DNA from 4 places in the Streptomyces sp. ME19-01-6 genome. Region 1 is predicted to be linked to each of the others. Evidence: riboswitches for the same ligand, from Rfam matches in the RefSeq annotation. Region 1 holds a riboswitch; each other region holds the start of a gene.

The links. A riboswitch is a leader RNA that binds a small molecule or an ion and turns the genes downstream of it on or off. The one in region 1 is predicted to bind cobalamin.
Region 2: another riboswitch for cobalamin. It lies ahead of cobN (cobaltochelatase subunit CobN); the one in region 1 lies ahead of PV419_RS31965 (CbtB domain-containing protein).
Region 3: another riboswitch for cobalamin. It lies ahead of PV419_RS08245 (ribonucleoside-diphosphate reductase subunit alpha); the one in region 1 lies ahead of PV419_RS31965 (CbtB domain-containing protein).
Region 4: another riboswitch for cobalamin. It lies ahead of PV419_RS40095 (cobalamin biosynthesis protein); the one in region 1 lies ahead of PV419_RS31965 (CbtB domain-containing protein).

Annotation. Positions count from the first base shown of each region.
Region 1 is NZ_JARAXF010000018.1:13,876-19,529, reverse strand. Features, by position in the region: gene PV419_RS31990 (bifunctional salicylyl-CoA 5-hydroxylase/oxidoreductase) at 1-287, shown strand, start outside; gene PV419_RS31985 (PaaX family transcriptional regulator C-terminal domain-containing protein) at 326-1,204, opposite strand; gene PV419_RS31980 (AMP-binding protein) at 1,209-2,921, opposite strand; gene PV419_RS31975 (acyl-CoA dehydrogenase) at 3,027-4,151, shown strand; gene PV419_RS31970 (RidA family protein) at 4,211-4,594, shown strand; cobalamin riboswitch at 4,634-4,776, shown strand; gene PV419_RS31965 (CbtB domain-containing protein) at 4,813-5,034, shown strand; gene PV419_RS31960 (CbtA family protein) at 5,057-5,654, shown strand, end outside.
Region 2 is NZ_JARAXF010000007.1:250,558-256,211, forward strand. Features, by position in the region: gene cobN (cobaltochelatase subunit CobN) at 1-2,858, opposite strand, end outside; cobalamin riboswitch at 2,889-3,050, opposite strand; gene PV419_RS19455 (nitrite reductase) at 3,102-4,733, shown strand; gene PV419_RS19460 (precorrin-8X methylmutase) at 4,730-5,380, shown strand; gene PV419_RS19465 (precorrin-2 C(20)-methyltransferase) at 5,377-5,654, shown strand, end outside.
Region 3 is NZ_JARAXF010000003.1:355,614-361,267, reverse strand. Features, by position in the region: gene PV419_RS08245 (ribonucleoside-diphosphate reductase subunit alpha) at 1-2,266, opposite strand, end outside; cobalamin riboswitch at 2,389-2,519, opposite strand; gene PV419_RS08240 (FGGY-family carbohydrate kinase) at 2,734-4,212, opposite strand; gene PV419_RS08235 (2-hydroxyacid dehydrogenase) at 4,273-5,304, opposite strand; gene PV419_RS08230 (histidine phosphatase family protein) at 5,414-5,654, shown strand, end outside.
Region 4 is NZ_JARAXF010000028.1:79,345-84,998, reverse strand. Features, by position in the region: gene PV419_RS40105 (putative cobaltochelatase) at 1-1,158, opposite strand, end outside; gene PV419_RS40100 (cobyric acid synthase) at 1,155-2,816, opposite strand; partial or broken gene PV419_RS40095 (cobalamin biosynthesis protein) at 3,089-4,120, opposite strand; cobalamin riboswitch at 4,258-4,394, opposite strand; gene PV419_RS40090 (hypothetical protein) at 4,561-4,818, opposite strand; gene PV419_RS40085 (inorganic phosphate transporter) at 4,831-5,654, opposite strand, start outside.

The sequences.
Region 1 (5,654 bases):
CCGACTTCGGCCGCTCCTACCAGACCCCGTACGCCGACCGGATCCGCAACGAACTCGGCGTCCCCGTCATCGCGGTCGGCGCCATCTCCTCCTGGGACGATGTGAACTCCCTGCTGCTGGCGGGCCGCGCCGATCTCTGCGCGCTCGGCCGCCCCCATCTGTATGACCCGCACTGGACCCTGCACGCCGCCGCCGAACAGGGCTACACCGGCCCCGGCGCGCCCTGGCCGCTCCCGTACCGCGCGGGCAGCCGCAAGCCCCCGACGGGCCGGGCCGACGGACGGTGATCGCCGGGCGCCGGGCGTCAGCCGTCAGGCGCCGGGCGTCAGGCTCGCGTGGCCGACAGCACCGCCCGTACGTGCGCGGCGCCCGCGTCGTACAGCCGGTCGTGCAGCGCCGCGAAGACCTTCGCCGCCCGGACGCCGGGCCAGTGCGGAGGCAGCAGCGCGGGCGGCAGCCCGGGGTCGGCGTAGGGGAGGAAGCGCCAGGAGTCCAGGGCGAGGACGTAGTCGCGGTAGGCGTCGCCTCGTGCCGGGGTGGCCGGTGTTCCGTGGTCCGGAGCGGCGCCGTCCGCCCAGCGCCCGAGCACCGGTTCCTGGGCGTCCAGGAAGGCGTGGTGCAGCTTCGCCAACTGCTCCAGGTCCCACCAGCGGCGCACCGCCTGCTCCGTCGGCTCGAAATCCGCGTGGGCGCCGCGGAAGAGATCGACGTAGGAGCCGAGTTCGAGGCGGGCCAGGGTGTGCCGGGTCTCGTCGTAGAGGTGGTCGGGGGCGATCCACACCCCGGGCGCGGCGGTGCCGAAGCCGAGCCGGGCCAGCCGCGAGCGCAGCAGGTGGCGCTTGTGGCGCTCCTGTTCGGGGACCGAGAAGACGGCGAGCAGCCAGCCGCCCGCGGCCTCACCCGTGCCGTCACCCGCGCCGGGGCGGCCGTAGATGCGGCGGTCGCCGTCGTCGAGCAGCTGGCGCGCGTCCTGCGAGAGCGCGTATCCGGCGGCCCCGGCGTCCGTGCGGTCGGCGACCAGCAGCCCGCGCCGTTTGAGGCGGGAGACGGCGGAGCGCACGGAGGGCGCGTCCACGCCCACCGCGCCCAGCAGCCGGATCAGCGCGGCGATGGGGACGGGGCCGGCCGGGCGGCCGGCGTCACCGCGGCCGTAGGCGCCGTAAAAGGTGACAATCAAGGAGCGGGGCGTGTGCTGGCCGGTCACGCGCTCACTCTAAGGCGCCGCTCGCACCCCACGTACCGCGCTGCGCTGTCCCGTCCCGCAGCAGATAGCGCTGGAGCTTGCCGGTGGGGGTGCGGGGCAGGGCGTCCAGGAAGACGAACTCGCGCGGGCACTTGTACGGGGCCAGCTCCGCGGCGGTGAACTCCCGCAGCGCGGCCATGGTTTCCTCGGTGCGCGGAACGCCCGGCCGCAGCACCACATGCGCGACCACGACCGCGCCCCGCCGCTCGTCCGGCCGCCCGGTCACCGCGGCCTCCACCACATCGGGGTGGCGCAGCAGCGCGTCCTCGACTTCGGGGCCCGCGATGTTGTACCCGGCCGAGATGATCATGTCGTCGGCGCGCGCCACGTACCGGAAGTAGCCGTCCGCGTCGCGGATGTAGGTGTCTCCGGTGAGGTTCCAGCCGTCGCGTACGTACTCGCGCTGCCGCTCGTCCGCCAGATAGCGGCAGCCCGTGGGCCCGCGCACCGCGAGCAGCCCGGGCCGGCCGTCGGGGACCGGCCGCAGCCCGGCGCCCGCGTCCGCATCCCCATTCCCATCCACATCCGCGACTTCCACCACCCGCGCCTCGAACCCGGGCACCGGGACCCCGGTCGTGCCCGGCCGGATCGCGTCGTCGGCGGCCGAGATGAAGATGTGCAGCAACTCCGTCGCCCCGATGCCGTTGATGATCCGCAGCCCGGTCGCCCGGTGCCACGCGTGCCAGGTGCCGGCGGGCAGGTTCTCGCCGGCCGACACGCAGCGGCGCAGCGAGGAGATGTCGTACGGGCCGCCGTCCGGCGCTCCGCCGTCCAGCCGCGCCAGCATCGCCCGGTAGGCGGTCGGCGCGGTGAACAGCACGGAGATCCGGTGCCGTGCGATATCGGTCAGCAGCCGCTCCGGGCCGCCCCAGTCGGCCAGCAGCGCGGAGGCGCCCGCGCGCAGCGGGAAGACGACCAGGCCGCCGAGGCCGAAGGTGAAGCCGAGCGGAGGGCTGCCCGCGAACACGTCCTCGGGGCGCGGCCGCAGCACCTGCGCCGAGAAGGTGTCGGCGATGGCCAGCACATCGCGGTGGAAGTGCATACAGCCCTTGGGCCGCCCGGTCGTCCCCGAGGTGAAGGCGATCAGCGCCACGTCGTCGGCGGAGGTCGCCACCGCCTCGTACGACGCGGGCGCGGCGGCCGCGAGCCGCAGCAGGTCCCCGGGCCCGTCCCCGCCGTAGTACGTCGTCCGCAGCCCCGGCACCCCGGCCTTCGCCAGGTCGTCCGCGCACCGGATGTCGCACAGCGCGTGCCGTATCCGGGCCAGTTCGCAGACCGTCGCCAACTCCCGGGCACGGTGGGCGGCCAGCACGGTCACGGCGACCGCCCCCGCCTTCATCACTGCCAGCCAGCAGGCGGCCAGCCACGGCGAGGAGGCACCGCGCAGCAGCACCCGGTTGCCGGGCACCACGCCCAGCGTGCCGGTGAGGGTGTGCGCGATCCGGTCCACATGCGCGCGCAGTTCGCCGTACGTCCACACCTCGCCCGTGGCGGCGCGCACCGCGACCCGGTCCGCGCCGTACCGCTCGACGGTGCGGTCCAGCAGCTCCGCGCCGCAGTTGAGGCGGTCGGGGTAGGGCGGACCGGGCAGGTCGAGGAGGAAGGCGGGCCACTGCTCGGCGGGCGGCAGATGGTCCCGGGCGAAGGTGTCGATGTGCGCGGAAGGCCTGAGCTCCATCGAGAACGCGCCCCCTATGCCTGCCCGAAGTCGCCTTGCCAGCGTAACGTGTTAGTGACGACAGTCAACAGATCGCGATAACCGACCCGACCGGGAGGGTGACCGGTGCCGTCGTTCGCACTCGATCCGAAGCAGCGGCGCTGGTGTGCCGACGTGCGCTCCCTCGCCCGTGACCTGCTGCGCCCGCTCGCCGACAGCGGCCCGCCCGGCCGGGTCAACCGGCCGCTGACCGCCGCGCTCGGCGAACTGGGCCTGCTGCGGCGGCTGTTCCCCGAGGACGGGCCGGTACGCGCGCTTGACCTGTGCCTGCTGCGCGAATCGCTCGCCCGGGAGTGCACGGAGGCCGAGACCGCGCTCGCCCTCCAGGGCCTGGGCGCCTACCCGATCGTGCTGTCCGGCAGCCCCGAGCAGTACGCGCGCTGGATGCCCGGGGTCCGGGCGGGCCGCGCGGTCGCCGCCTTCGCGCTCAGCGAGCCGCAGGCCGGCTCCGACGCCGCCGCGCTCGGCCTGCGGGCCGACCCCGACGGGGCCGGCGGCTGGCGGCTGACCGGCGAGAAGTGCTGGATCTCCAACGCCCCGGAGGCCGACTTCACCGTCGTCTTCGCCCGCACCACCCAGGGCGCGGGCTCGCGCGGCGTCACCGCCTTCCTCGTCCCCGCCGACCGGCCGGGGCTCACCGGCGAGCGGCTGGAGATGCTCAGCCCGCACCCCATCGGCAGCCTCGCCTTCGACGGCGTCCCCGTCACCCGCGAGGACGTCCTGGGCACGCCCGACAAGGGATTCGGCGTCGCCATGCGCACCCTCAACCTGCTGCGGCCGAGCGTCGGCGCGTTCGCCGTCGGCATGGCCCAGGCCGCGCTCGACGCGTCGGTCGCCCACGCCGGGGAGCGCACCGCCTTCGGCCGGCCCCTGAAGGACCTTCAGGCCGTCTCCCACCAGCTCGCCGAAATGGCCACCCGCACCGAGGCCGCCCGCCTCCTGGTCTACGCGGCCGCCACCGCGTACGACGACGGGGCGCCGGACATCGCGGGGAGCTCGGCGATGGCCAAGCTCCTGGCCACCGAGACCGCCCAGTACGTCGTGGACACCGCCGTCCAGATCCACGGCGCGCGGGCGCTGCGCCGCGGCCACCTCCTGGAGCACCTGTACCGCGAGGTCCGCGCGCCCCGGATCTACGAGGGCGCGACCGAGGTCCAGCGCACGATCATCGCGAAGGAGCTGTACCGGTGACCGAGCCGACCGAACCGGCAGAGCGCCCCGGCGTGGCCCCCCGCCCCGCCCTGCTGCGTATGAACCCGCCCGAGCTCTCCCCGCCCACCGGCTTCAGCCACGCCGTCACGGCCACCGGCGGACGCCTGGTCTTCCTGGCGGGCCAGACCGCGCTGGACGGCGCGGGCGCGGTCGTCGGCGCCACGCTCCCGGACCAGTTCCGGCGCGCGCTGGCCAACCTCCTCACCGCCCTGACCGCCGCCGGCGGCACCCCCGGGGACCTGGCCCGGCTCACCGTGCACACCACAGACGTCGCGGCCTACCGGGAATCCGCCCCCGAACTCGGGCGCATCTGGCGGGAGCTGGCGGGCCGCGACTACCCCGCGATGGCGGTCATCGGCGTCGTGCGGCTGTGGGACGAGGCGGCGCTGGTCGAGCTGGACGGCATCGCGGTGCTGCCGTAGCCGCGCGCCTCGCGCGCGGTAGCGGTATTGGCCGGGCCCGCGTCGCGCGGTACCGTCGGTGCGATATCGACGACGGCAAGACGGAAGCCGGTGGGAACCCGGCACGGTCGCGCCACTGTGAACGAGACGTTCCAAGGGATGTTTCGTGAGTCAGACCCGTAGCCGTCGTCCTGTGCACCACCGAGTTGGGACGCGAACTCCCTGAAGGAGGCCCTGCCATGGCGCAGCATGCCGCGCAGCCGACAGTCACCACTCCCGCTCTTCCCGCCAAACTGCCGATCGGCGCGATCGTCCCCTGGGCGGTCTTCTTCGGCATCCTGATGCTGGTCCTGCTGTACTTCGTCGGCGCCGAGCAGGGCGCCACCTCCGTCGTCTCCGGCGAGGACGTCCACGAGTGGGTGCACGACGCCCGCCACCTCCTCGGCTTCCCCTGCCACTGAGGCAAGGGACACCGACACCCTCATGAACTCCGCAACGGTGAGAAACCTGCTCGTCCGTGGCATGCTCGCCGGCCTCGGTGCCGGCGTGCTCACCCTGATCGTCGCCTACTTCCTCGGTGAGCCGAACGTCGACAAGGCGATCGGCTTCGAGGAATCCCACGCCCCAGCACACGGGCACGAGGTCGAACTCGTCTCCCGCTCCCTGCAGTCCACCGCCGGCCTGGCCACCGGGATCCTGATCTACGGGGTCGCCTTCGGCGGCATCGCCGCCCTCGCCTACTGCTTCGCCCTCGGCCGCGTCGGCCGCTTCAGCCCCCGGGCGACCGCGCTGCTGCTGTCCGGCTGCGCCCTGCTCGCGGTCTACGTCGTGCCGTTCCTGAAGTACCCGGCCAACCCGCCCGCCGTCGGCGACCCCGGCACCATCGGCAAGCGGACCACCCTGTACTTCCTGATGATGGCGCTCAGCGTGCTCCTCGCGGTGGCCGCGACCATCCTCGGCAAGCGGCTCGCCCCGAAACTGGGCACCTGGTACGCCACCGTCACCGCGGTGTCCGCCTTCGCCCTGGTGACCGGGGTGGCGTACGCGTTCCTGCCCGTCGTCAACGAGGTGCCCGCCGATT
Region 2 (5,654 bases), on a different contig from region 1:
TGGGCGCGTATGTAGTTGTCGGCCTCGGGCTCGTCGAGCGAGGCGGCGAGGCGTACGGCGTCGTCGAGCAGCGCCACGACGTGCGGGAACGCGTCACGGAAGAAGCCGCTGATGCGGAGGGTGACATCGACCCTGGGGCGGCCCAGCTGGTCGAGGGGGACGGGTTCGAGTCCCGTGACGCGCCGCGAGGCGTCGTCCCACACCGGGCGGACGCCCAGCAGCGCGAGCGCCTCGGCCACGTCGTCGCCCGAGGTGCGCATCGCGCTGGTGCCCCACAGCGACAGGCCGACGGAGCGCGGCCACGCGCCGTCGTTGTCGCGGCGGTAGCGCTCCAGCAGCGAGTCGGCGAGCGCCTGGCCGGTCTCCCAGGCCAGCTGGCTGGGCACGGCCTTGGGGTCGACGGAGTAGAAGTTACGGCCCGTCGGCAGGACGTTGACCAGGCCGCGCAGCGGTGAGCCGGAGGGGCCCGCGGGGACGAAGCCGCCGTTCAGGGCGTGTACGGCGTGGTCGATCTCGTCGGTGGTGGCGGCCAGCCGCGGCACGACTTCACGCGCGGCGAAGTCAAGGATCGCGGTCACCGCGTCGCGCTGCTCCTCGGGCAGTCCCAGGCACGCCTTCTCGACCGCCTCCGGCGCCCAGCCGGCGTCCTCCATCGCCTGGACGAGAGCGCGGGCGCGTTCCTCCGCCTCGTCCGCGCCGGTGCGGGTGGCGGCCGACTCGTCGAGGCCGAGTGCCTCGCGCAGGCCGGGGAGCGCCGAGGTGCCGCCCCAGATCTGCCGGGCGCGCAGAATGGCCAGGACGAGGTTGACCCGTTCGGGGCCGGCCGGGGCGGTGCCGAGGACATGCAGGCCGTCGCGGATCTGGGCGTCCTTGACCTCGCACAGCCAACCGTCGACATGCAGCAGGAAGTCGTCGAAGCCGTCGTCGTCCGGCCGATCCTCCAGGCCGAGGTCGTGGTCGAGCCTGGCGGCCTGGATGAGGGTCCAGATCTGGGCCCGGATGGCGGGGAGTTTCGCCGGGTCCATCGCGGAGATGGCGGCGTACTCGTCCAGCAGCTGCTCCAGGCGCGCGATGTCGCCGTAGGAGTCGGCGCGGGCCATGGGCGGCACGAGGTGGTCGACGAGGGTGGCGTGGGCGCGGCGCTTGGCCTGCGTGCCCTCCCCCGGGTCGTTGACCAGGAACGGGTAGATCAGCGGCAGGTCGCCCAGCGCGGCGTCGGGGCCGCAGGCGGCGGACAGGCCCGCGTTCTTGCCGGGCAGCCACTCCAGATTGCCGTGCTTGCCCAGGTGCACCATGGCGTCGGCGCCGAAGCCGCCGTCGGCTTGGGAGGTGGCGATCCAGCGGTAGGCGGCCAGGTAGTGGTGGGAGGGCGGCAGATCGGGGTCGTGGTAGATGGCGATCGGGTTCTCGCCGAAGCCGCGCGGCGGCTGGATGACGACCAGGAGATTGCCCCGGCGCAGCGCAGCCACCACGATCTCGCCCTCGGGGTCGCGGCTGGTGTCGACGAACATCTCGCCCGGCGGCGGCCCCCAGTGCTCCTCCACCGCCTCGCGCAGCTCCTGCGGCAGCCGGGCATACCAGCGGCGGTAGTCGGCGGCAGGGACCCGGACCGGGTTGCGGGCCAGCTGCTCCTCGGTGAGCCAGTCCTGGTCGTGGCCGCCCGCCTCGATGAGGGCGCGGATCAGCTCGTCGCCGTCGCCGGAGGCGAGGCCGGGCAGCGACTCGGGCCCCTCCTCGGGGCCGACGTCGAAGCCGTCCGCGCGCAGCCGGCGCAGCAGGGCGACGGCGCTGGCGGGCGTGTCCAGGCCCACGGCGTTGCCGATACGGGAGTGCTTGGTGGGGTAGGCGGACAGGACGAGCGCGAGACGCTTGTCGGCCGCCGGTATGTGGCGCAGCCGGGCGTGTCGTACCGCGATTCCCGCGACACGCGCGGCGCGCTCGGGGTCGGCTACATAGACGGGCAGGCCGTCCTCGTCGGTCTCCTTGAAGGAGAACGGCACGGTGATCAACCGCCCGTCGAACTCCGGGACGGCGACCTGGGTCGCCGCGTCCAGAGGCGAGAGGCCCTCGTCGTTCTCCTCCCACGCGGCGCGCGAGCCGGTCAGGCACAGCGCCTGCAGCACCGGGACGTCCAGCGCAGCCAGCGCGCCCGCGTCCCACGCCTCGTCGTCCCCGCCGGCCGAGGCCTCGGCGGGCCGGGTGCCGCCCGCGGCCAGCACGGTGGTGACCACCGCGTCGGCCTCGGCGAGGGCCTCCAGCAGCTCGGCCTCGGGCGCGCGCAGCGAGGCGACGTACAGCGGCAGCGGACGGCCTCCGGCGTCCTCGACGGCCCGGCAGAGCGCCTCGACGAAGGCGGTGTTGCCGCTCATATGGTGCGCGCGGTAGTAGAGCACGGCGATCCGCGGGCCGGTGACGTCCTCGCGCGCGGCGCGCTCCAGCGCGCCCCACGAGGGCGCGGGAGCGGGCGGCTCGAAGCCGTGTCCGGTCAGCAGGACGGTGTCGGACAGGAAGCGGGCCAGTTGGCCGAGGTTGCCGGGCCCGCCGTGCGCGAGGTAGGCGTGAGCCTCGGCGGCGATCCCGACCGGGACCGTGGAGGCCTCCATGAGCTGGGCGTCCGGGGCCTGTTCGCCGGTCAGCACGACGACCGGGCGGTCCTGGGCGAGCAGCGTGTCGAGCCCTTCCTGCCAGGCGCGCACCCCGCCGAGCAGCCGTACGACGACGAGTTCGACGCCGTCGAGGAGCGCGGGGAGGTCGTCCAGCGGGAGCCGGGCCGGGTTGGCGAGCCGGTAGGGCACCGGGGTCTGTGCCGCGCGGGCACTGAGCAAATCGGTGTCGGACGTCGACAGCAGCAGGATCATGCGACGGCAGGCCTTCCTCGGGGTCCGCGCCCCGGGCGGGTTGAAGACGGCGGGAGTTCCTGGCTCGCGCGGCCGCCGCATAACCGGCTGCCGCGCTCACAGTGGCGGGACCGCGCCGGATTTCCACCGGCTTCCTACCCTTTTTGCCGTCTTGTGTGGTGGCGGGCCGGGACCGACCCGCCGGTGAGCATAGTAGGCGTTCCTGACCTGCCGCGGGGCGGTGAGCCGGAGGCAATCGTCGGTATGCTCGCCGCCATGTCCCTCCCCCCGACAACCGCCCCACCAGGGGATGAAACCCCCGTGCGCGGGCGCGCCGACGCCTGCCCGGGCGCGCTGCGCCTGCACCCGGCGGACGACGGCGCACTGGCCCGGGTGCGGCTGCCGGCCGGGCTTCTGACGGCATGTCAGGCGCTGGTGCTGGCGCTCGCTGCCGAGGAGTTGGGGGACGGCCGACTGGACCTCACCTCCCGGGGCAATCTGCAGCTGCGCGGCCTCGCCCCGGGGTGCGGGGCCGGGCTCGCGGCCCGGCTGCGGACGGCCGGGCTCCTCCCGTCGGACCGGCACGACCGGGTGCGTAACATCGTGGCGTCCCCGCTGTCCGGACTGGACGGGGCGGGGCACACGGATGTCTCGGCGTGGGCGCGGGAACTGGACGCCCTGCTGTGCGACGACGGACCCGCGTCTTCCGGATTCGCCGAACTCGCAAGTCTCTCGGGCCGGTTCCTGTTCGCACTCGACGACGGGCGGGGCGATGTGGCGGCGCTGGGCGCGGATGTGACATTGATCGCAGAGCCGGACGGCGGGGCGCTGCTGCGGCTCGGCTCCGTCGGCGGTCACGGACTGGGGTACCCGGCGTCCACCGCGCCGGACGCCGGGGGCTCCTCCGAGGCGACGGGCCGTCCTGACGCATCGGGCGTCGCGGCGCGCCGGAACGGGCGGGCGGTGGGCGACGACACGCCGGGCCGGGCTCGGCCGCTGGATCCTGGGCCCGGTGGCGACTCCGCGGTCGCCGGGCTCCGGATGCGCGCCGCGGACGCGCCGCGCGCGGCGGCGCTGGCCGCAGTGGCATTTCTCGACGCCGTGCGCGCGAGTGGTACCCGCGCCTGGCGCGTTCGCGAGCTGTCGGCGCGACACGCCGTGACGGACGGCCGGTTGGCCGGGCGACTCGCCGAGGCGGGGATCCAGGCCACTCCGCTCGGCCCTGAGTCCCTCCGCGCCGAGGGACAGACATCGCCGGTGGACGCGGCACCCGCGCGCGAGGAAGCAGCGCAGGCCCTCGTGGACCATGCCGTCTCCGGCGCGCCCGCGGTCGGGCTCGTCGCCGGGCCAGGCGGGCGGTGCGTGGTGTCCGTCGCCGTTCCGCTGGGGCGGCTCGCCGCCGCGCGGTGGCGGCTGCTCGCCGAACTCGCCGCCCGGGGCGGCTCGGGCGAGCTGCGTGTGACGCCCTGGCGCGGCGTGGTGCTGCCCGGCTTCTCCCAGGACGGCGCCCGGGCCGCGCTGCGGGAGCTCGCCGACGCCGGGCTGGTGACCGCGCCGCACTCCCCCTGGCTCGGGGTCGGCGCGTGCACGGGACGGCCCGGCTGCGCCAAGTCCCTGGCCGATGTGCGGGCCGACGCGGCGCGCGCGGTGGCGGGCGAGGCGTCCGGCGGCGGCCGCCCGGGCCGACCGCCGACCGCCCTGCCCGTGTACTTCTCCGGCTGCGAGCGGCGCTGCGGCCACCCCGGCGGCCGGTGGGTCGACGTGCTGGCGACGGGCGACGGCTACCAGGTCACCGTACGAGGTGCCACAGGGTCCGAGCGGGGCGTGGACGGGACAGTGAACGTAACAGCAGAGCAATTGGCCGGCGCCGTGGCGGCGGCCCGTGGAACGACATGATCGAGGGCACAGTGTTCGACTACGAGAAGGACGGCGCGGCCATATACCGCGCTTCCTTTGCCACCATCCGCACCGAGGCGGACTTGAGCGGCCTGCCCGCCGACGTCAGCCGGGTCGCGGTGCGGATGATCCACGCCTGCGGCATGGTCGACCTCGTCCAGGACCTCGCGTACACCCCCCAGGTGGTCGCCCGCGCCCGCGCCGCGCTGCGCGCCGGCGCGCCCGTGCTCTGTGACGCGCACATGGTGGCCAGCGGTGTGACCCGCAAGCGGCTGCCCGCGGACAACGACGTGGTGTGCACCCTGTCCGACCCCGGGGTGCCCGAACTGGCCCGCCACATGGGCACCACGCGCAGCGCCGCCGCGCTGGAGCTGTGGCGGGACCGGCTGGAGGGCGCGGTGGTGGCCATCGGCAACGCGCCCACCGCGCTGTTCCGCCTGATGGAGATCATCGAAGAGGGTGGGGCCGGCGCGCCGCGCCCGGCGGCCGTCATCGGCGTACCGGTCGGCTTCATCGGCGCCGCCGAGTCCAAGGAGGCGCTGGCCGGGCATCCGGCCGCGCTCGACCACCTGGTGGTGCGCGGCCGGCGCGGCGGCAGCGCCATCGCCGCGGCCGCGGTCAACGCGATTGCGAGCGAGGAAGAGTGAGCGAGCAGCAGGAGCAGGCGGCCGTTCCGAAGGGCCGGCTCTACGGCGTGGGTCTTGGCCCCGGGGACCCCTCGCTGATGACCGTGCGCGCCGTGGAGGTCATCGCCGAGGCCGATGTCGTCGCGTACCACAGCGCCCGGCACGGCCGCAGCATCGCACGCGCCATCGCCGAGCGCCATCTGCGGCCCGACCACATCGAGGAGCGGCTGGTCTATCCGGTCACCACCGAGACCACCGACCACCCCGGCGGCTACCGCGGCGCGATGGAGGAGTT
Region 3 (5,654 bases), on a different contig from region 1:
GGTAGTACGTGGTCTTGATGCCGCGCTTCCAGGCGTACGCGTACATCGAGCTGAGCTTGCCGATGGTCGGCGAGGCCATGAAGAGGTTCAGCGACTGGCTCTGGTCGAGGTACGGGGTGCGGGCGGCGGCCATGTCGATCAGGGCGCGCTGCGGGACCTCCCACGCGGTCCGGTACAGCTCCCGCACGTCCTTCGGCACCCAGGAGAAGTCCTGGACCGAGCCGTTGGACTCGCGCAGCGCCTCACGGCTCTGGGCGTCCCATACGCCGAGCTTCTTCAGGTCGTTCACCAGGTATGAGTTGACCTGGAGGAACTCACCGCTGAGCGTCTCGCGCTTGAAGAGGTTGGAGACCTGCGGCTCGATGCACTCGTACACGCCCGCGATCGAGGCGATCGTCGCGGTCGGGGCGATGGCCAGAAGGAGGGAGTTCCGCATGCCGGACTTCGCCATCCGCTCGCGCAGCGCCGCCCACCGCTCGGGCCAGGTCGCCACCGCGTCCGTGTAGTGGTCCGGGTGCAGCACCCCGCGCGCGGTGCGGGTGGCGGACCAGGCCGGGTGCGGGCCGTGGCGCTCGGCGAGCGCGCAGGACGCCTCGTACGCCGCGAGCATGATGCGTTCGGAGATCTGGGTGGAGAGCTTCTGCGCCTCGGGCGAGTCGAAGGGGAGCCGCAGCCGGAAGAAGACGTCCTGCAGGCCCATCAGGCCCAGACCCACCGGCCGCCAGCGGGAGTTGGACGCCCCGGCCTCCTGGGTAGGGTAGAAGTTGATGTCCACCACACGGTCGAGGAAGGTGACGGCGGTACGGACGGTCGCGTCCAGCCGCTCCCAGTCCATTACTTCCCGCCCGTCGCCGACGTCTTTGCCCAGGTGCGCGGCCAGGTTGACCGACCCCAGGTTGCACACGGCCGTCTCGCCGTCGTCCGTGACCTCCAGGATCTCGGTGCAGAGGTTGGAGGAGTGGACGACCCGGCCGGGCTCGGCGGTCTGGTTGGCGGTGCGGTTGGCGGCGTCCTTGAAGGTCATCCAGCCGTTGCCGGTCTGCGCGAGGGTGCGCATCATCCGGGCGTACAGCTGGCGCGCCGGGACGGTCTTGACGGCCAGTCCCTCCGCCTCGGCCTTCTTGTAGGCGGCGTCGAACTCCTCGCCCCACAGGTCGACCAGCGCGGGCGCGTCGACCGGCGAGAACAGCGACCAGTCGGCGTCGGCCTCGACCCGGCGCATGAACTCGTCCGGGATCCAGTGCGCGATGTTGAGGTTGTGGGTGCGGCGGGCCTCTTCGCCCGTGTTGTCCCGCAGCTCCAGGAACTCCTCGATGTCCGCGTGCCAGGTCTCCAGGTACACACAGGCCGCGCCCTTGCGCCGGCCACCCTGGTTGACGGCGGCGACCGAGGCGTCGAGGGTGCGCAGGAACGGCACGATGCCGTTGGAGTGCCCGTTGGTGCCGCGGATCAGCGAACCGCGGGCGCGGATGCGCGAGTAGGAGAGCCCGATGCCGCCCGCGTGCTTGGAGAGCCGCGCGACCTGGTGGTAGCGGTTGTAGATCGAGTCCAGCTCGTCCAGCGGCGAGTCCAGCAGATAGCAGGACGACATCTGCGGGTGCCGGGTGCCGGAGTTGAACAGGGTGGGGGAGCTGGGCAGGTAGGACAGCGTGCTGGTGAGCCGGTAGAGCTCGGCGACATCGTCCAGCGCCTGCCGTGAGTGGTCCTCGGCCAGCCCGCAGGCCACCCGCAGCAGGAAGTGCTGCGGCGTTTCGATCACCTGGCGGGTGATCGGGTGGCGGAGCAGATAGCGGCTGTGCAGCGTGCGCAGCCCGAAGTAGCCGAAGCGGCCGTCGGCGCCGTCGGCCAGCGCCCGCTCGACCAGCGCGTCCAGGCGGGCGGCGTGGGCGGTCACGAACTCGGCCGTGCCGTCCGCGATCAGGCCCTCGCGGTGTCCCACGGCCACCGAGGCCGAGAAGGAGACCGCGCCCTGCCCGGCCGCCTCCTCCGCGATGGCGAGGGTCAGCAGCCGAGCGGCGAGCTTCGAGTACTCCGGCTCCTCGGCGATCAGCCCGGCCGCCGCCTCGGTCGCGAGGGTGCGCAACTCCGCCTCGTCCGAGCCGGGATGGCGGCCGCGCAGGGCGGCGGCCGCGACCTTGCCGGGGTCGGTGGCGGGCAGGTCGGCGGTGAGCTCCGTCAGGGTCCGCAGAAGGACGGTCCCGGGCGCGTCGTTCGCTGCCTGAGTAGCCGCTGCCTCTGAAACCGGATCGGCTGGCGCGATGGTCACGAAAGTGCTCTCCCTCGCTCGGCTTGGGGCCTCACGGTGGTGCGCGATGGGCGCGTACGGGCATGCCGAAACCGCGAACGGCATACCGCGCAGCGTCCACCGGCCCAACCCGCGGGGCCCGGACGTATGAGACGGCTGTCGGCAGGTCCTCGGACTCGCGGGTACGCAAAAGCGCACGCGTACACCGTTGCGGGACAGTTCCGGATTCCCACCGGATTCCCCTGCGGCGACAGCGAGCATGAGCATACATCTTGTGGTGGCGAGCGCACGCGCCCCCACATGTTGTGTCGCGAGGTGGAGTGTTTCGTACGAATGTGCTATTCAGTGCCGGACTTGACGCGGTCTTGGCGCGCACTTGGCACTGACCTGACGCGGGCCTTGGACAGGCCTGGCACGGGTCCGGTGCGGGCGGCCGGGCGCGCGCCAGGCGCGGGTCCGGCGCGGTGCCGGGCTGCCGTGGGCCGCCGTTAAACGGGCGCCGTTGCCCGCCACTCCGCGAGGGTACGGGCCAGCCTGGCCCGGTAGTCCGCGTAGCCGCGCTCGTATGCCTCGGCGCGGTCCGCGTCCGGTACGACAGTACGCGAATCGGCTCGCCATTGTGTCGCGTCCACCGGGTCGCCCAGCGCCCGCCAGGCGACCGCGACCGCGCCGCGCGCCCCCACCTCGGGCTCGTCGGGGATGCGCACCGGTCGCCCGAGGGCGTCCGCGAACAGCTGGGCCCAGGCGGCGGACCGGGTGCCGCCCCCGCACGCCGCGAGGCTCGCGGTCAGCCCCGCGGCCTCCAGGCAGTGGCGGGCGGCGTACGCCACGGCCTCACAGACGGCCCGTACGGCGTCCGCGCGGGTCGCCGCCAGGGTCAGCCCGTCCAGCCGGCCCCGCGCGGCGGGCTCCACGAACGGGGCCCGCTCGCCCGCGTCGGACAGGAAGGGCAGCGCGGTCACCCCGCGCGCCCCCGGCGGGCTTTGGGCGAGCAGCGCGTCCAGGTCGGCGGTGGTGGCCCCGGCGAACTCCAGGACCCACTCCAGGGCCGCCGTGCCCACCATGGCGGGCATGCCGCGCAGCCAGCGGTCCCGGTCGGGCACGCACAGCCACATGCCCGCCGGGTCGGCCGCCGGGTCGATCCGCGCGCTGTCGGTGAGGACCTGGCTGGCCAGCGTGGTGCCGACGATCAGCAGGCCGTCGCCGACCTCCTCGACCCCGCTGCCGATCGCGCAGGCCGGAAGGTCGTACGGGCCCGCCGTGACGGGCAGTCCGACCGCCAGCCCGAGCAGCTCGGCGCCCGCTTTGTCCAGCCGCCGTACGGTGTCGGGCGCGGCGGGCGACGGCAACAGCCGGGCGTATTCGGCGATTCCACATGCTTCCAGGGCCTCTGGGACATACGCGCGCGTGGTCACGTCCAGGAAGGGCATGGACGCGTCCGAGGCGTCCACGCCGATGACGCCGGTGAGCCGCTGCGCCACCGCGTCCACGCAGTAGCCCGCGACCTCCGCGCGCGCCAGCGCCTCCGGCTCGTGGTCGGCCAGCCAGCGCAGCAGCGGCGCATGGCAGCCGGGGAACACCCCGGAGCCGGTGAGCCGGTAGAGCTCGCGGATGGTGCCGTCCTCGCCCCAGCGGGTCACGGTGTCGTTCGCCCGCCCGTCCATCCACGAGATCGGCGGGCGCACGGCCCGGCCCGCCGCGTCACGCAGCCACAGCCCGTCGCCCTGCCCGGTGAGCGCGAGCGCGACCGGGGCCGCCCGGCCTTTCGCGGCCAGGGCGGCGGACACCTCGCGGACCACCTCGCCGACCGTGCGCAGCACGTCCTCCAGGTCCTGCTCAACCCGCCCTCCGGGCAGGCGGTTGAGCCGGCTGGGGCGGCTCGCGGCGGCCAGGGACCTGCCGTCCCGGCCGAAGGCGACGGCCTTGGTGACGGAGGTGCCGACGTCGACTCCGAGGACGATGCTCATGACGTGGGCCCTCCCTGGGGGCGTCGACTGCGGGGTTACGGGGCGTGCCGGATGGGCGGGCTAGTTCGCGGGGTGCGCGAGCTTCTCGCCGCGCGCGTAGCGGCCGACCTCGGCGGCGGTGATGGCGGCCGCGCGGTGGGCGGTCTGCCGGGTGGCGCCGGCGAGGTGCGGGGTGGTGACGACATTGGGCGCGGAGTGCAGCGGCCAGTCGGCGGGCGGCGGTTCGAGGTCGTACACGTCGAGGGCGAGGGCGCCGAGACGGCCGGTGCGCAGCGCCTCGGGCAGCGGGGCGTAGTCCAGCAGTCCGCCGCGCGCGGTGTTCACCAGGACCGCGCCGGGCCGCATCCGGGCGATCCGGGCGGCGTTGATGAGCCCCTTGGTCTCGGGGGTGAGCCGGGCGTGCAGGCTCACCACGGAGCTGCGGGCGAGGAGTTCGTCCAGTTCGACCGGCTCGACGCCGTCCGAGCGGGCGGTCTCGGGATCGGTGTACGGGTCGGCGATCAGCACCTGGGCGCCGAAGGCGCGCAGCACGCGGGCGACGATGCGGCCGATGGCCCCGTAGCCCACCAGGCCGACGGTCGCGCCGTCCAGCTCGATGCCGCCCTCCTCGTACGCGTAGAAGTCCCCGCGCCACCGGCCGGCGCGCAGCTCGGCGTCCGTGGTCGGGATGCGGCGCATCGCGGCGAGCATCATGCCGATCGCGAACTCGGCCGCGGCGGTGGCGTTACGGCCGGGCGCGAAGCTGACGGCGACGCCCGCGCGGGTGGCCGCGGGCAGGTCGACGTTGACCGGGCCGCCGCGGGAGACCGCGACCATGCGCAGCTCGGGGCGGGCGGCGAAGACCCCGGCGGTGAACGGCGCCATCTGCGTCACGCACACCTCGGCCCCCGCCAGCGCCTCGATCAGCTGCTCCTCGGTGCCGCTGGCCTCGATCACCCGGCTCTCGGGACCGCCCACCGGGCCGAAGGGCTCGTGCGGCCACGGCAGCGTCAGCTCGGCGACGTCGACGTCGCCGAGCCCCGGCTCGTCGCGGAGCGCGGCGATGATGAGGTCGGGACGTACGAAGTGGTCTCCGGCGGCGAGGACGCGCATGGGTGGCCTTTCTTCGGCGTTCCATCACAGAGGTGACGCTAGATTTAACATCGTTGACGTGACAAAGCAATGGTCCGCGCGTCATGCGGGTTGAGGAGAGGAACTTCCTGTGACAGCTCGTCTACTGCTCGTTCGCCACGGCGAGACGGTTTGGCACGCGGAGAACCGGTACGCCGGGATCTCGGACGTGGCCCTTACGGAACGGGGATCCCGGCAAGCGGAAGCGCTCGCCCATTGGGTGAGCGGACGCGAGGTAAACGCGGTCGCCTGCTCCCCGCTGAGCCGGGCCCGGCTGACCGCGCGCCCGGCCGCCGACGCGCTCGGGCTCGCTCCCGAGGTCGTCGAGGACC
Region 4 (5,654 bases), on a different contig from region 1:
CTGTTCCGGCACGCCCCGCGGCGGCTGTCCGCCGGCCGGCCCGTCAGGGCCCGCCGGCCCCTCAGGTCCGCCCGGTCCCTCGGGCCCGTCCTGCCCGCCCTGCTCGTCCCGCCCGTCCGTCCCCGGGTCCGGGTCGTCGTCCCCGCCCCCGGACTCGCGGAGCACCTCGTCGAGCTTGTCCTCGTCCAGCCCCGGCGCGTCGAACGGAGCCCGCCGGCGCCGGTGCGGCAGCGACAGCAGCGCGGCCTGCCGCACGTCCTCGGTGGTCACCTCCGTACGCTCCGCCCACGCCGCCAGCGCCGTCGCCGTACGCGCCGTCACGATGTCCGCGCGCATCCCGTCCACCTCGAACGCCGCGCACACCGCCGCGATCTGCCGCAGCGCTCCATCGCCCAGGCGCACCCGCGGCAGCAGGGCGCGCGCCGCCGCCACGCGCTCCCGCAGCGCGCTCTCCTCGTCCGCCCAGCGCGCGGCGAACCCGGCCGGGTCCTCGTCGTACGCCAGCCGCCGCCGCACCACCTCGACCCGCTCGTCGGTGTCCCGCGACGCCGCGACCTCCACCGTCAGGCCGAAGCGGTCCAGCAACTGCGGGCGCAGCTCGCCCTCTTCGGGGTTCATGGTGCCGACCAGCAGGAAGCGCGCCGCGTGCCGTACGGACACGCCCTCGCGCTCCACATAGGAGGCGCCCATGGCGGCCGCGTCGAGCAGCAGGTCGATCAGGTGGTCGTGCAGCAGGTTGACCTCGTCGACGTACAGCACGCCGCGGTGCGCGTCGGCGAGCAGGCCCGGCTCGAACGCCTTCACCCCGTCCGACAGCGCCCGCTCGATGTCCAGCGCCCCGACCAGCCGGTCCTCGGAGGCGCCGACCGGCAGTTCGACCATCCGGGCGGGCCGTACGGTGCCGGTGTCCGGGTCGTGCGGGCCGTCCGGGCAGCCCGGGTCGGGCGCCCCGGGGTCGCAGGAGAACCGGCAGCCGGCCACCACGTCGATGCCGGGCAGCAGGGCGGCCAGCGCCCGCACCGCCGTCGACTTCGCAGTGCCCTTCTCGCCGCGCACCAGCACCCCGCCGACGGCCGGTGACACGGCGTTGAGCAGGAGCGCGAGCCGCAGGTCGGCCATCCCGACGAGCGCGGTGAACGGGTAGGGGGTGGCGGTCATGCGGGGGTACCTCCTGCGGTGTGGGCGCGGTGGGGGTCTTCTGGGCCAGGCGGAGGGAGTGACGGCTCCGCAGACGCCGCAGGAGAGGGCAGCGACGGCCCGGGAGGCCGGGGCGGCGCCCCCGGTGGGACGAAGGGCAGTCCGTCCGGCACGCCGTGCTCGATCAGCCGCAGCAGCGCGTCCGTCTCCGCGTGCTCCTCGATCAGGTCGCCCAGCCGGTCCAACTGCTCCTCGCGCAGCTCCCCGAAGCTCGTGTCGGGTGCCGGGACGAACGCCCGGCCCGCCGCGTCCGCGACCCGCCGCAGGAAGGCGCGCCGGAAGCCGTCGCTCTCCAGCGAGCCGTGCCAGTGCGTGCCCCACACCGAGCCCACCCGGCAGCCGTCCAGGAAGGGTTCGTCCGCGCCGTCCAGCAGCTCGGCGACCCCGTGGTGGATCTCGTAGCCCTCCACCCGCTCGCCGAGCGCCTCGCCGACCGGCCGGGCCAGGGTCTTGTGCACCGCGAATCGCACCCGCACCGGAAGCAGCCCGAGCCCCTGGACCGTCCCGGCCCGCGACTCGACCTCGTCCTCGATGCGTTCGCCGAGCATCTGGAAGCCGCCGCAGATGCCCAGCACCGGCCGGCCCTCCGCCGCCCGCCGCGCGATCGCCGCGGCCAGCCCGCGCGTCCGCAGCCACTCCAGCGCCCGTACGGTGCCGCGGGTGCCCGGCAGCACTACCAGATCGGCGTCGGCCAGCTCTTCCGGCCGGTCCACGAACCGCACGACCACGCCCGGCTCGGCGGCCAGCGCGTCCACGTCCGTGAAGTTCGACATGAGCGGCACGGCGGCGACCGCGACCCGCAGGATGTCCGCGCCGTGCGGCGGCGTGACGACGCTCTCGCGCACCGCCCCGCGCAGCGACACCCGCAGCCCGTCCTCCTCGTCGATGCCGAGCCCGTGCGCGTACGGCAGCACGCCCATGGTCGGGCGGCCCGTCAGGCCGTGCAGCATCTGCAGGCCCGGCTCCAGCAGAGTCACATCGCCGCGGAACTTGTTGACCAGATAGCCCGCGACAAGCCGCTGGTCGGGCTCCGAGAGCAGCGCGGTCGTGCCGAAGAACGACGCGAAGACGCCGCCGCGGTCGATGTCCCCGACCACGACGACCGGCAGCCGGGCGGCCCGGGCGAGACCCAGGTTGACGATGTCGGTGCGGCGCAGATTGATCTCGGCGGGGCTGCCCGCGCCCTCGCAGATCACCGCGTCGTACGTGCGCCGAAGCTCGGCCAGGCACTCCGTGACGGTCCCGAGCAGCGCGTCCTGCCGCCCATCGTGGTAGCCACGCGCGCTCAGCTCGCCCACCGGCTTGCCCAGCAGCACCACTTGGCTGCTGCGGTCGCTGCCCGGCTTGAGCAGGACGGGGTTCATCAGCGCGCTCGGCTCGACGCGCGCGGCGGCGGCCTGCATGGCCTGGGCGCGGCCGATCTCCGCCCCGTCGCGGGTGACGAAGGAGTTGAGCGACATGTTCTGCGCCTTGAAGGGCGCGACGCTGACGCCCTTGCGGCTGAGCCAGCGGCAGATCCCGGCCGTGACGACGCTCTTGCCCGCGTCCGAGGTCGTACCCGCGACGAGCAGCCCGCCGCCCGGCACACGCTTGGCGCCTCCGCCGTGTATTCCGCTCATCCGTAGTCCCTCCCAGCGGCCGCGGGCCGCGCCGTCGCCGGGCCGCCCGGCCGACCCGCGCCGAGTGTCTCGTATGAGCGTGTCTTGGCGCGCTGCGCGGGCTGGACTGAGGAGCCGCGCAGCGACGGAGGAGCGAGCAGTGACGAGGGAAGCCCGTGCGTTGGAGCGCGGCGGGACTGAGCGGGAGGGAGGGGCATGGACCGTGCCCAACGGGCGAGCGCGCCATGTGGGGCGCGCTGGGCGCGTACGGGCGCCTCGCCGGGCCGCGTGGCCGTACGGGCCGGCCGCAGCGCCCCCGCGGCCAGCCGGGCCGTGACGGATACGCCGAGCGCCAGGGCGCCGACGCGCCGCGACAGCCGTACCGCGCGCTCGATGTCGGCCGCCTCGACCGGCCGCCCGCCGGGGTTGAGCACCGGCCGGTGCTCGACGCGGCCCCCGTACGCGAGGGTGCCGCCCAGCCGAACGCCGAGCGCGCCCGCGAACGCGGCCTCCACGGGGCCCGCGTTGGGGCTCGGATGGCGGTGGCCGTCGCGCCGCCAGGCGCGCCGCGCGCCGCGCGGATCGGGCCCGGCCAGGACGGTCAGCGCCGCGGTGAGCCGTGCGCCGGGCCAGCCGGCCAGGTCGTCCAGCCGGGCCGAGGCCCACCCGAACCGCCGGTAGCGCGGCGACTTGTGGCCCACCATCGCGTCCAGGGTGTTGACGGCCCGGAAGCCGACCAGGCCCGGCACCCCGCCGACGGCCCCCCACACCAGTGCGCCCACGACGGCGTCGGAGGTGTTCTCGGCGACCGACTCGACGACCGCGCGCGCGATCTGCGCCTCGTCCAGCGCCTGCGGGTCGCGTCCGCACAGGTGCGGCAGCCGCCGCCTGGCGGCGTCGAGGTCCCCGGCGGCCAGCGCGCCGCCGATGGCCCGCGCCTCCCGGCCCAGCGTCGTCCCGCCGAGCACGGCCCAGGTGGCGGCGGCGGTCAGCATGGTCTGCGCGGCGGGGGAGGGGTGCCTCGGTACGGGGCGTTCCAAGCGTTCCAGGGCGGGGCTTCCCGGGGCAGGGCGTCCCACCGCGGGCCCTCCCAAAGCCCGTACCGCGCGCACCGACAAGACGGCGCCCGCGGCCGCGCCACCCGCGCACAGCGCGGTGTAAAGAGCCCCGGATCCGCGGTGGTCGCGCCACAGCAGCCGCTCGACGGCCAGGGCGGCGCGCCCGAACGCGGCCACAGGGTGGCCGCGGCGCGGATCGCCCATGGCGAGGTCGCCGAGAAAGCCGAGAGCGGCGCCGCACGCGTACGAGGCGTGATCGGCACGCATCATCAGTTCGCCGTCTTGCCTCGGGGCGTCGGGAGGTGGCGGAGGGGCCGCGGGTAGGTCGGCGGCATGGCGGTGCCGGGCATGGCGGTATGTCCTCACTCAGGGTCCGCGCCCTGGCTCGACGTGACCGGCGGTGAGAGTCTCCTGGCTCCCGGATCCGCGTTTCTCCCGGTCTTCCAGCCTCCGTGTGGACGGCCGTGACTCGTACAGGCGATGGGAGAGCGCTCCCCGGTGACAGTGGCGGGACCGCGCCGGATTCTCACCGGCTTCCTCTCCTGCCGCCGTTTGGCTCCGGAAGTCCACCACGGGCCGCGAATGGCCGTCAACTCGCGAATGCCCCACCCCGCACGAGTGTGCCGAGGAGCACATGGCACGGCCGCCGGGCGGTCCGCGCTGGTCGGCGCGTTCCGGCCCGGCGGCCGTGGATGGGGCGAGCGGGGTCAGATCACGATCAGACTGATGCCGTACGCCACCGCCGCCGCGCACAGCGCGAAGCAGGCGTACGCGCCGGCGCGCGCGGGGCCGAAGGCCGCGCCCGCCGAGGCCGAGGAGGCGGAGGTGGTGTCCGGGCCCGCCTCCGCCTGTTGCGGCTTGCGGGAGGTGCCGACGATGCCGAGGGTGAAGACGCCCACGAAGCCGACGGTCACCAGGAGGCTGATGCCGAAGACCTGGCCGAGAGCCGCCCAGTCGATGCTCATCGCGTTACTTCCTTAGCTGGTGCTGCCGGCGGCCGCGGAGGCGCCTGCCGGGGTGGCGGAGGAGACGGAGGAGGAGACGGAAGCGGCAGCGGCGGGGGCCACCGGCCCGGCGGGAGGCGGGGCCACGGACTGGAGGGCGGCCGTGACGACGCCCATCGGCTCGGCCGGTGCCACCGCGGCCTCGTTGGTGTCATTGACGTTGGTGTGGTCGACGGGCTTGCGGCGCGAGGCCGCCCAGATCCCGGCGCAGGCGGCCACCGCGAGCACGGCGACCGCCGTGACGCCCCACTCGCCCTGGTCCGCCAGCAGCGCCGCGCCGCCCGCGACGAGGCCCGCGGCGGGCAGGGTGAGCACCCAGGCGAGGACCATGCGGCCCGCGGTGGACCAGCGCACCACACCGCCCTTGCGGCCGATCCCCGCGCCCATCACGGAACCGGAGCAGACCTGGGTGGTGGAGAGCGCGAAGCCGATGTGGGAGGAGGCGAGGATGACGGTCGCGGCGCCGGTCTGGGCGGCGAAGCCCTGCGGCGGCTGGATGTCGGTGATGCCCTTGCCCATGGTGCGGATGATGCGCCAGCCGCCCAGGTACGTACCGAGGGCGATGGCCAGGCCCGCGGAGACGATGACCCACAGCGGCGGGTCGGAGTCGGGCGCGATCGCACCGCCGGTGATCAGCGCCAGGGTGATGACACCCATGGTCTTCTGGGCGTCGTTGGTGCCGTGGGCGAGGGAGACCAGCGCGGCCGAGGCGATCTGCCCGGCGCGGTAGCCCTTCGCGGTGTCCTGGGCGTCGCGGCCGCGGGCCAGCCGGTAGGTGAGCCGGGTCGCGACCAGGG